3 regions of the Burkholderia savannae genome follow, and region 2 is predicted to be linked to each of the others. Evidence: predicted binding sites of a transcription regulator. Region 2 holds the regulator's gene; each other region holds the start of a gene.
What was found. Region 2 encodes sigma-54, which starts transcription at its own class of promoters, with help from an activator protein. Its sites were predicted from a motif close to TGGCANGNAANCTGCTTT; they were not measured.

Region 1 (3,255 bases), on a different replicon from region 2:
CGAGGCCGATCGAAAATGGCGTCGCCGAGCGCGGCGGCCGTTCTTGTGCGTTCGCGACGCTGTCGAGAGTGGATTGCATGTCATCCCCCGTGTCATGACATGGACGGCGGGCGGCCGGGTGTTTGGATTGGTTGGTCCCGGCCGCCGCGCCGTTCGGCTCGCCCGCGCTTACTTGCCGGTGACGCCGCCGAGCAGGCCGCCGATCAGGTTGGTCACGGGCGCGAGCAGATTCGTCGTCGACGAGCCGCTCGCGGTCGTGGTGCCGGTCAGGCTGCCGACGACGCCCGTGGCGGGCGCGGTCGTCGTCGAGCCGGTGCTCGGGGCGGGCGACGTCGTCGCGACGGTGCCGCTCACGCCGGTGGCCAGCGAGCCGACGAGGTTCGTGACGGGCGCCAGCACGGCGTTGAGGCCCGTCGTCGCGTTGCCGCTCGTCGAGCCCGACGCGCCGCCGAGCAGGCCGGTGACGGGGGCAAGCGGGTTCGTCGTGCCGCCCGACAGCGCGCTCGTGATCGGCGCGAGCGGGTTCGTCGTGCCGCCCGACAGCGCGCTCGTGATCGGTGCAAGCGGGTTCGTCGTGCCGCCCGACAGCGCGCTCGTGATCGGCGCGAGCGGGTTCGTCGTGCCACCCGACAGCGCGCCCGTGATCGGCGCGAGCGGATTGGTCGTGCCGCCCGTCAGCAGGCCGCCGACGCTCGAGACCGTGTTGCCCAACTGGCTGACGACGCCGCCGACCGCCTGGACCACCTGGTTGTTCGTCGAGCCCGACACCTTCGCGCCGGCCGCGTTCAGCCCGCCGCCGACGGTGGTCAGCAGATTGTTGACGGGCGCGCCGAGGCCGGTGACGGTGCCGATCGTTTGCGTCGTGCCCGAGACGGCGTTCGTGATCGGGTTGATGACCGCGCTGACGCCGGTTTCGAGTTGCTGGACGGGCGCGCTCGTGAGCACGCTGTTCAGGCCGGAACCGACCTGCGTGACGGTGCTGCCGAGCGTGCCGACCGCGCCGCCGAGCGGCGACGTGACGGGCGCGAGCGGCGCGAGGGGGCCGGTGCCGATGCTCGTCACGACGCCGCCGAGCGACGAAACGGCATTGCCGACGTTCGACACGACGCCGGACGTCGACGTGAGCGTCGGGCCGAGCGGGTTCGTCGACGTGCCGAGCGTGCCGAGGCCGGCGGCGGTGCCGTTGCCGAGCGTCTGGACGCCGTTGCCGAGCGAACTGACGGCGTTGCCGAGGTTCGTGGTCGTCGCGCTGTTCACGCCAGGCACCGACGTGCCGGAGATCTGGTTGCCGGTGGCGGAGACGACGTTGCCCGTCGCGGTGATCAGGTTGCCGGTCTGCGCGAGGATGTTGCCGAGCGGGGAGGAGGCGGTGCCGGAAGTACCGGAAGTGCCCGAGGTACCCGAAGTGCCCGAAGTGCCCGAAGTACCCGAAGTACCCGAAGTACCCGAAGTACCCGAAGTACCCGAAGTACCCGAAGTACCCGAAGTACCCGAAGTACCCGAAGTACCCGAAGTACCCGAAGTACCCGAAGTACCCGAAGTACCCGAAGTACCCGAAGTACCCGAAGTACCCGAAGTACCCGAGGTACCCGAGGTACCCGAGGTACCCGAAGTACCCGAAGTACCCGAAGTACCCGAAGTACCCGAAGTACCCGAAGTACCCGAAGTACCCGAAGTACCCGAAGTACCCGAAGTACCCGAAGTACCCGAAGTACCCGAAGTGCCCGAAGTGCCCGAAGTGCCCGAAGTGCCCGAAGTACCCGAAGTACCCGAAGTACCCGAAGTACCCGAAGTGCCCGAAGTGCCCGACGACCCGGACGTGCCGCCCGAACCCGAGGTGCCGGACGTGCCCGAAGTCCCCGAAGTCCCCGAAGTCCCGATGGTGGCCGGCTTGACGCCGCCGGACGACAGCGACGGACCGTCGACCGATCCGCAGCCCGAAAGCGCGAGAAGTGTGGAAATACTGATTGCGATGGCCGATTTATTGAACAGTTTTTGCATGACAGGCTCCCAGATAAACTTTGATGACAGCCTTCGATGCAATTTTCGTACCATTGATTACTTCGTAGAATCTCCCTTCGTTAATGTATAAAAAATATCAAATCATCGATTAATCGTTCGAGATCGATGGGGAAATTTGGATTTTCTGCGAGGGTGTGGCCGCGCTGCTCCCGTCTTGCTACGTGACGTTCCGGGCGGCGTAACGGACTGCGCTCGGAACACGGAACACGGAACACGGAACACGGAACACGGAACACGGAACACGGGGGCCGAAGCGTACGCGTGAGGTAAGACGGCATCGCGTGACGGCGGCATCCGTGCAGGCCTGAATCGATCGCAGGCGTTGCGATATCGATCGAAAACGATCCGATTCGAAAAGGAGAGTGAGGGAGGCGTTCCGACCGGCCGGTCAGTATCGATTCGTCTTCCGCCTGCGCGGCGGCGCTGTCCGCGAGTTCGATCGGCCGCTGACCCGAGCGCCCGAATGAACCGACCCCTCGCGGCAAGCAAGCCGCAGTGACGCGCACTCGGCCGAAATTTGCCTCTCGATGAAAAGCGTCGCCCTCATCGACGGCCATGCACCCGCCGGCAATCGACTTCCGACGCATGCCGCGCGGGCCCGAGTTTCGGTTGCGCGTGTCGAACTTGCATCTCGAATTCACCGCATTTGCCGGCGTATTCGCCACGCCGGCACGCCGGCGCGCCGGCACCGGCATGCCGGCACGAAACCCGCCGCGCGCCCCGAACCGGCCACGCGCGGCGTTTCCCGCCCGTTACTTCACCGAACTCGCGCTGACCTTCGCGAAATCGAGGCTGCCGAAGCCGGTGTCGTAATCCCATCCGGACGTCGCGCTATAGCCGTAGTTGTTGTAGCCGTTGTTGCCCGACGTCACGTCGTGCAGCAGCGACGCATTGCTCGGCAGGCCCTGATAGAAGGCCGACGTCGGCAGGCCGAGGCTGTTGCTGTTCGCCGATTCGACGCGCGCCCAGCCGCCGACGAAGATCGGCGACGCGAGGCTCGTGCCGCCGACCAGCTGATTCGTCTGGCCGTTGATCACGAGATACGCGCCCGTCGATTGCGCGGCGTCGAACGCGACGTCCGGCACCACGCGCTTCGTCACCGAACTGCCGAGCGCGGCCGTCTGCCAGCTCGGCGCCGTCTCGTAGCCGCTCACGCCGCCGCCTGTCGCCCACAGCCGCACCGCGTTGTCGAGCACCTGGCCGCTGCTGTTGACGTCCGCGTAGGCGAGCCCT
Region 2 (3,255 bases):
TGTTCGACGGCCTGATGCTTGATCGGCTCGTGCGCGTGCGTCTGCAGGCGCTCCATGTGCTTGACGACCTGGCGGTCGAGCTTGTCGATCAGCAGATCGATCGCCGCGTACATGTCGCCGTTCGCGCTTTCGACGAAGATATCCTTTCCCTTCAGATGCAGCGTGATTTCCGCCTTTTGCCGCTTGTCCTTCTCCTTGTGGTTGTCGACCGTGAGGATCACAGCGCCATCAATGACCTGATCGCTATGCCGTAGCACCCTATCGAGCTTGGTGATCACGTATTCGCGGATAGCAGGCGTGACTTCGAGATGGTGTCCACTGATCTTCAGGTTCATAGTGCTTCTCCAAGCTAATGACCACCTTCCGCATAGAGGCGGCATGCCTGCCGGTTCCGCTTGCCGCCGCTCGGCGCGCGAGCGAATCGGTCGGCAGGCTTTGCCGTCGACTATGCGGCGGCCGGAAAACACCCGCCGCGTGGCGACGGGCTACAAAGACTTGCGCAGATTCACCGCCGGGATCTTGAGGGCTTCGCGATATTTGGCAACCGTGCGGCGCGCGACCACGAACCCTTGTTCCGCTAGCAGCTCGGCTATACGACTATCCGAAAGAGGGGATTTGGGGTCTTCGGCTCCTATCAGTTGTTTGATGAGGGCGCGGATGGCCGTCGACGACGCGGCACCTCCGGTGTCTGTCGAAACGTGCGATCCGAAGAAGTACTTAAATTCAAGTGTGCCGAACGGGGTCAGCATGTACTTGCCGGTTGTCACACGGGAGACAGTCGATTCGTGTAGGCCCAGCGTATCAGCTATTTCCCGCAAAACCAAGGGGCGCATCGCAATTTCGCCGTGCGCGAAGAAATTCTTCTGACGTTCGACAATCGCCTGCGCGACGCGCAGGATCGTCTCGAATCGCTGCTGAATGTTCTTGATCAGCCAGCGCGCTTCCTGCAGTTGCTGCTTGAGCGAGCCCGTGCTCGGATCGCCGCGGCTGTTGCGCAGGATGTTCGCGTACAGGTGGTTGATCCGCAGCCGCGGCACGACTTCCGGATTGAGTTCCGCCTGCCAGTTCTGGCCCGTCTTCTTCACGATGATGTCGGGCACCACGTAGTCCGCTTCGGCCTTGCCGTACGCCGCGCCGGGGAACGGCTCGAGCGAGCGGATCAGCGCGTGCGCGTCGCGCAGTTCGTCGTCGGTCGCTTTCAGTTGCTTGCGCAAGCGCGTGAAATCGCGCGCGGCGAGCAGCTCGAGATGCTGCGACACGATATCGAGCGCGAGCGCGCGCGTAGGGGACGGATCGAGGCGCAGCAGCTGCAGCTTCAGGCACTCGGATGCGGAGCGCGCGCCGACGCCGGCCGGATCGAAGCTGTGCAGGAGCGCGAGCGCCGCGCTCAGTTCGTCGACGTCGACTTCGAGCTCCGCCGGCAGATCGGAAAGCACTTCATCGAGCGGCGCCGCCAGATAGCCGTCGTCGTCGAGCGATTCGATCAGGAACGTGACGAGCGCGCGATCGCGCGGGCTCGCCTGCGTGACGCGCAGTTGCGCCATCAGATGGTCGCGCAGCGAGGTCGACGTTTCGTGGATCTGCATCGGCGGCAGATCGTCGTCGTCGGAGGCGGCGGGCGAGCGGCCGAAGTCGTCGAGGTTCCATTGGTTCGCGTCGCCGCTGTCGGCCGAATAGCTGTCGTATTCGTCGACGCCGGCGGGCTCGTCGCGCTCGGTGCGCTCATTCGTCGCACTCGTGCCGTTCGACGCGCCCTGCATCGGCTCGGGTGCGGGCGACGCGGGCGTCTGCGCGATCACCGAGCCGTCGGCCGCGACGCGCAGCGGGCTCGCGATCCAGTCGTCGTCGTTTTCGAGCAGCGGGTTCTGCGCGATCGCCGTCGCGACTTCCTGTTGCAGTTCGAGCGTCGATAGCTGCAGCAGCCGGATCGACTGTTGAAGCTGGGGCGTGAGCGCGAGATGCTGCGACAGGCGGAGTTGGAGGCTGGCTTTCATGGCAAAAAGGGAGTCATGCCGGAAGTTTGCCACGAGGGCGGCGCGTTGAGGCATTCGGGATGACGCTTGGCGCGCGAATGCGCACGCCCGGCGCATGCCGAACGTGCGGAGGGACGGCGCGGATCGCGCCTGGGAAAGGACGGCCGCGGGATCGTGTCCCGCGCCGCTCACATGCGGAAGTGCTCGCCGAGGTAGACGCGCCGCACGCTTTCGTTTTCGATGATTTCCTTCGGAGCGCCGGACGCGAGCACCGAGCCGTCGCTGATGATGTACGCGTGATCGCAGATGCCGAGCGTCTCGCGCACGTTGTGATCGGTGATCAGCACGCCGATATTGCGCTGCTTCAGGAACTTCACGATCTTCTGGATTTCGAGCACCGCGATCGGATCGACGCCCGCGAACGGCTCGTCGAGCAGAATGAAGCTCGGGTTGCTCGCGAGCGCGCGCGCGATCTCGACGCGGCGGCGCTCGCCGCCCGACAGCGACAGCGCCGGATTGTCGCGCAGGTGCGCGATCTGCAGCTCTTCGAGGAGCGCCTCCGCGCGCGCGCCGATCTCGTCCTTGGACAGCCGCTTGCCGTTGTCGCCGTGCTGCAGTTCGAGCACCGCGCGGATGTTCTGCTCGACGGTCAGCTTGCGGAACACCGACGCTTCCTGCGGCAGGTACGACAGGCCGAGCGACGCGCGCTTGTGGATCGGCATCAGGCTGATCGGGCTGCCGTTCAGCGAGATGTCGCCCGCGTCGAGCGGCACGAGGCCGACGATCATGTAGAACGACGTCGTCTTGCCGGCGCCGTTCGGGCCGAGCAGGCCGACGACTTCGCCGCTCTTCACGTCGAGCGATACGTCCTTGACGACGGTGCGCGAGCCGTAGCGCTTCTTCAGGTTGCGCACGACGAGCGAGCTCGACGTGCCGGCCGGCTGGCGATTGGGGAGCGCGTTCACGGGTTCGGTGCTCCCTGCAGGCTGTTCGACGGCGAGAGCTGCGCGGGGCCGCCGGACAGCGGCGCCGGGCCGCTGTTCTTCGGCGTCAGCATCGCGCGCACGCGCCCGCCCGGGTTGCCCGGCGCGACGACGTCCTTGCCGCCGCGCGCGGTGTAGAAGTCGCGCTGGCCGTCGTAGGTGATCACGCTGCCGTGAACCGTGTCGGCGACGGTGGACAGGCCTTGCAGGCGGCGCACGGTCGCGTTCGTCGTCAGCGTGGTCAGATCCTGCTTGCCGTCGTAGTCGATTCGCTCGGCGTCGCCGTCGATGTATTCGTC
Region 3 (3,255 bases), 720 kb from region 2:
CTGGGTCGCGCAGGCGAGCGTCGTAATGTGCGCAGACACGTCGGCCGTGCATATCGCGGCCGGCTTCGACGTGCCGACGCTCGCGTGCTTTTCGAGCATCGCGCCCGAGCTGCGGGTGCGCGATTATCCTTTTTGCACGGCGATCGGGCTTGATGTGCCCGAGATGTTGCGCAATCGCCACAAAAGCGATGCCGTCGACGATATCGCGCTTGTCGACGCCGCGTATCGGCGCATCGATTGGGATGCGCTCGCGTGGCCGCCGGCGCGGGAGTGAGCGCGGCGGAAAGCCGATCGCCATCGCACGCCGCATCGCACATCGCATCGCACGCCGCATCGCGCCGAAGCCGCGGCGGCCGCGTCTTGCGCCGCGTCAGCAGGCCAGCGCGCCGCGCAGCGTTTCCGACGGCCGCGCGCCGAACATCCGCCGATAGTCGGTCGCGAACTGGCTCAGATGCCAGAACCCCCACGCGGCCGCGACGTCCTGCACCGAATCCGCCGCGCGCCCGCGCAGGTCGCGCCGCACGCCGTTCAGCCGCAGCGCGCGCAAATAGGTGGCGGGGGCCATGCCGAGCACGTCCTGGAAGCAGTACTGCAACGTGCGCCGGCTCACGTGCAGCTGCTCGCACAGCTCCGGCACGCCGACGGGCCGCGAGCGGTGCGCGAGCACGTAATCGCGCGCGGCCGCGACGATCTTGCGCCGCCGCGACGAATGCTCGACGGTCGCGTCGGCGGCGGGCGACGCGCACAGGTCGAACAGCGCCGCGAGCACTTCCGCCTGCAGATCGTTGCGCGCGCAGTCGGACAACGGCGCACCCGCCGCGCTCATCGCGTCCGCGTCGTCGAGCCGCTGCGCGAGCAGCGCGCAAAGCCGCGTGAGGCGCGCCTCGCCGACCTTCACGACGGGCATGAGCGGCAGCCGCTCGTCGAGCCCGCAGCGCTCGACTTCCTCCGCATAGCGGCGCAGCACCGCGCCGCGCACGACGACGCCGAAGATCGAGAATTGCGCGGGCGTCAGCAGCTCGAACTCGACGTTGCCGGGGCGAAACGCAAGCGCATCGGCGGCGATCGGCCGCGCGTCGATGCGCGCCGCGCCGTCGCGCGCGACCGGGATGCCGAACCAGTACGCGTCGCCGCGCACCTCGCACGCCTGCCGCAGCGTGTGGCTCGTCGTCTCGCGGAACACCTTCATCGTGTCGAGCGGCAGCTCGGTCAGCGTGCCGACGAAGCGGCCCGCCGCGAGCTGGTCGTAGGCCTGGCGCCAGCCGATCAGGTTGCGCGCCTGCTCGTCGGCGTCGTGCGCGACGCTGACGAGCGCGCGCCCGGCCGTGCCGTCGCCGTCCGCGCTGCGTCCCGTGTCCTCCGCCGTCGTCTCGGCGCCGGTGTGCTCGTGATCCATCGCGCCCCCTTTTTGCGTCGCTGAAGCTGAAACGATCCGTCCGATTACGCAATTCCCATGCCGAAGCGTAGCGTCGCCAAAATCGCCGGTCTCGCCTTCACGCTGTGCCGCAACTGAACAATCGGCGCGCGGCGGCTGTTCAACGGCGGCGCAGCCGTGCGCGCTGTGTCGCGCCGCCCACGCGCCGGGCCCCGCGCCGGCGCGCCGATGCACCGTCTCATGGCCCGCTGGCACGGTTTTGGCGTAAGGAGGCGCGTCGCGCACGTCGCGCGGCGCATCACCGATACCGACATGCGAGGAGCAACGATGAATCACGCGGACATGCAACACCTGAACATCGAATTTCCGTACCGCAAGCAATACGGGAATTTCATCGGCGGCGAATGGGTCGCCCCGGTCGGCGGCGAGTATTTCGACAACGTCTCGCCCGTCACCGGCCAGCCGTTCACCGCGATCCCTCGCTCGCGCGAAGCCGACATCGAGCGCGCACTCGACGCCGCGCACGCGGCGAAGGCGGGCTGGGCCGCGACGGGCGCGGCCGAGCGCGCGAACGTGCTGCTCAAGATCGCCGACCGGATGGAGGCGAACCTCACGCGTCTCGCGGTGGCCGAGACGATCGACAACGGCAAGCCGCTGCGCGAGACCACCGCGGCCGACGTGCCGCTCGCAATCGACCACTTCCGCTACTTCGCGGGCTGCATCCGTGCGCAGGAAGGCTCGATCGCCGACATCGGCGGCGACATGGTCGCCTATCACTTCCACGAGCCGCTCGGCGTCGTCGGCCAGATCATCCCGTGGAACTTTCCGCTGCTGATGGCCGCGTGGAAGCTCGCGCCCGCGCTCGCGGCCGGCAACTGCGTCGTGCTGAAGCCGGCCGAGCAGACGCCCGCGTCGATCCTCGTGTTCGCCGAGCTGGTTCAGGATCTGCTGCCGCCCGGCGTGCTCAACATCGTCAACGGCTTCGGGCTCGAGGCGGGCAAGCCGCTCGCGTCGAGCAAGCGAATCTCGAAGATCGCGTTCACGGGCGAGACGTCGACAGGCCGCCTCATCATGCAGTACGCGAGCGAGAACCTGATCCCCGTCACGCTCGAGCTCGGCGGCAAGAGCCCGAACATCTTCTTCGCCGACGTGATGGACCGCGACGACGGCTACTTCGACAAGGCGCTCGAAGGCTTCGCGATGTTCGCGCTGAATCAGGGCGAGGTGTGCACGTGCCCGTCGCGCGCGCTCGTCGAGGAGAGCATTTACGAGCGCTTCATGGAGCGCGCGTTGAAGCGCGTCGAATCGATCAAGCAGGGCCATCCGCTCGACTCGCAGACGATGATCGGCGCGCAGGCGTCGGCCGAGCAGCTCGAGAAGATCCTGTCGTACATCGACATCGGCCGCAACGAAGGCGCGCAGTGCCTGACGGGCGGCGAGCGCAGCGTGCTCGGCGGCGAGCTCGCCGAAGGCTATTACGTGAAGCCGACCGTGTTCCGCGGCCACAACAAGATGCGCATCTTCCAGGAAGAGATTTTCGGGCCGGTGCTCGCGGTGACGACGTTCAAGACCGAGGACGAAGCGCTCGAGATCGCGAACGACACGCTCTACGGCCTGGGCGCCGGCGTCTGGACGCGCGACGGCAACCGCGCGTACCGCGTCGGCCGCGGCATCCAGGCGGGCCGCGTGTGGACGAACTGCTATCACGCGTATCCGGCGCACGCGGCGTTCGGCGGCTACAAGCAATCGGGCATCGGCCGCGAGACGCACAAGATGATGCTCGATCACTATCAGCAGACGAAGAACCTGCTCGTCAGCTACAGCGAAAAGCCGCTCGGGTTCTTCTGATCCCGCCCGCGGGCAGCGGCGCGCGCCGGTTG

Region 1: WS78_RS32380 (collagen-like triple helix repeat-containing protein) is a predicted target of sigma-54. The motif match lies at 2,037-2,054, and genes of this name have one in related genera.
Region 3: adh (aldehyde dehydrogenase) is a predicted target of sigma-54. The motif match lies at 1,625-1,642, and genes of this name have one in related genera.

Annotation. Positions count from the first base shown of each region.
Region 1 covers NZ_CP013418.1:2,582,091-2,585,345, forward strand. The annotation lists gene WS78_RS32375 (methyltransferase family protein) at 1-79, opposite strand, end outside; gene WS78_RS32380 (collagen-like triple helix repeat-containing protein) at 169-2,001, opposite strand; gene WS78_RS32390 (S53 family peptidase) at 2,775-3,255, opposite strand, start outside.
Region 2 covers NZ_CP013417.1:3,440,024-3,443,278, reverse strand. The annotation lists gene hpf (ribosome hibernation-promoting factor, HPF/YfiA family) at 1-335, opposite strand, end outside; gene WS78_RS16865 (RNA polymerase factor sigma-54) at 486-1,994, opposite strand; gene lptB (LPS export ABC transporter ATP-binding protein) at 2,162-2,938, opposite strand; gene lptA (lipopolysaccharide transport periplasmic protein LptA) at 2,935-3,255, opposite strand, start outside.
Region 3 covers NZ_CP013417.1:4,157,782-4,161,036, reverse strand. The annotation lists gene WS78_RS20390 (glycosyltransferase family protein) at 1-274, shown strand, start outside; gene WS78_RS20385 (helix-turn-helix domain-containing protein) at 371-1,396, opposite strand; gene adh (aldehyde dehydrogenase) at 1,703-3,223, shown strand.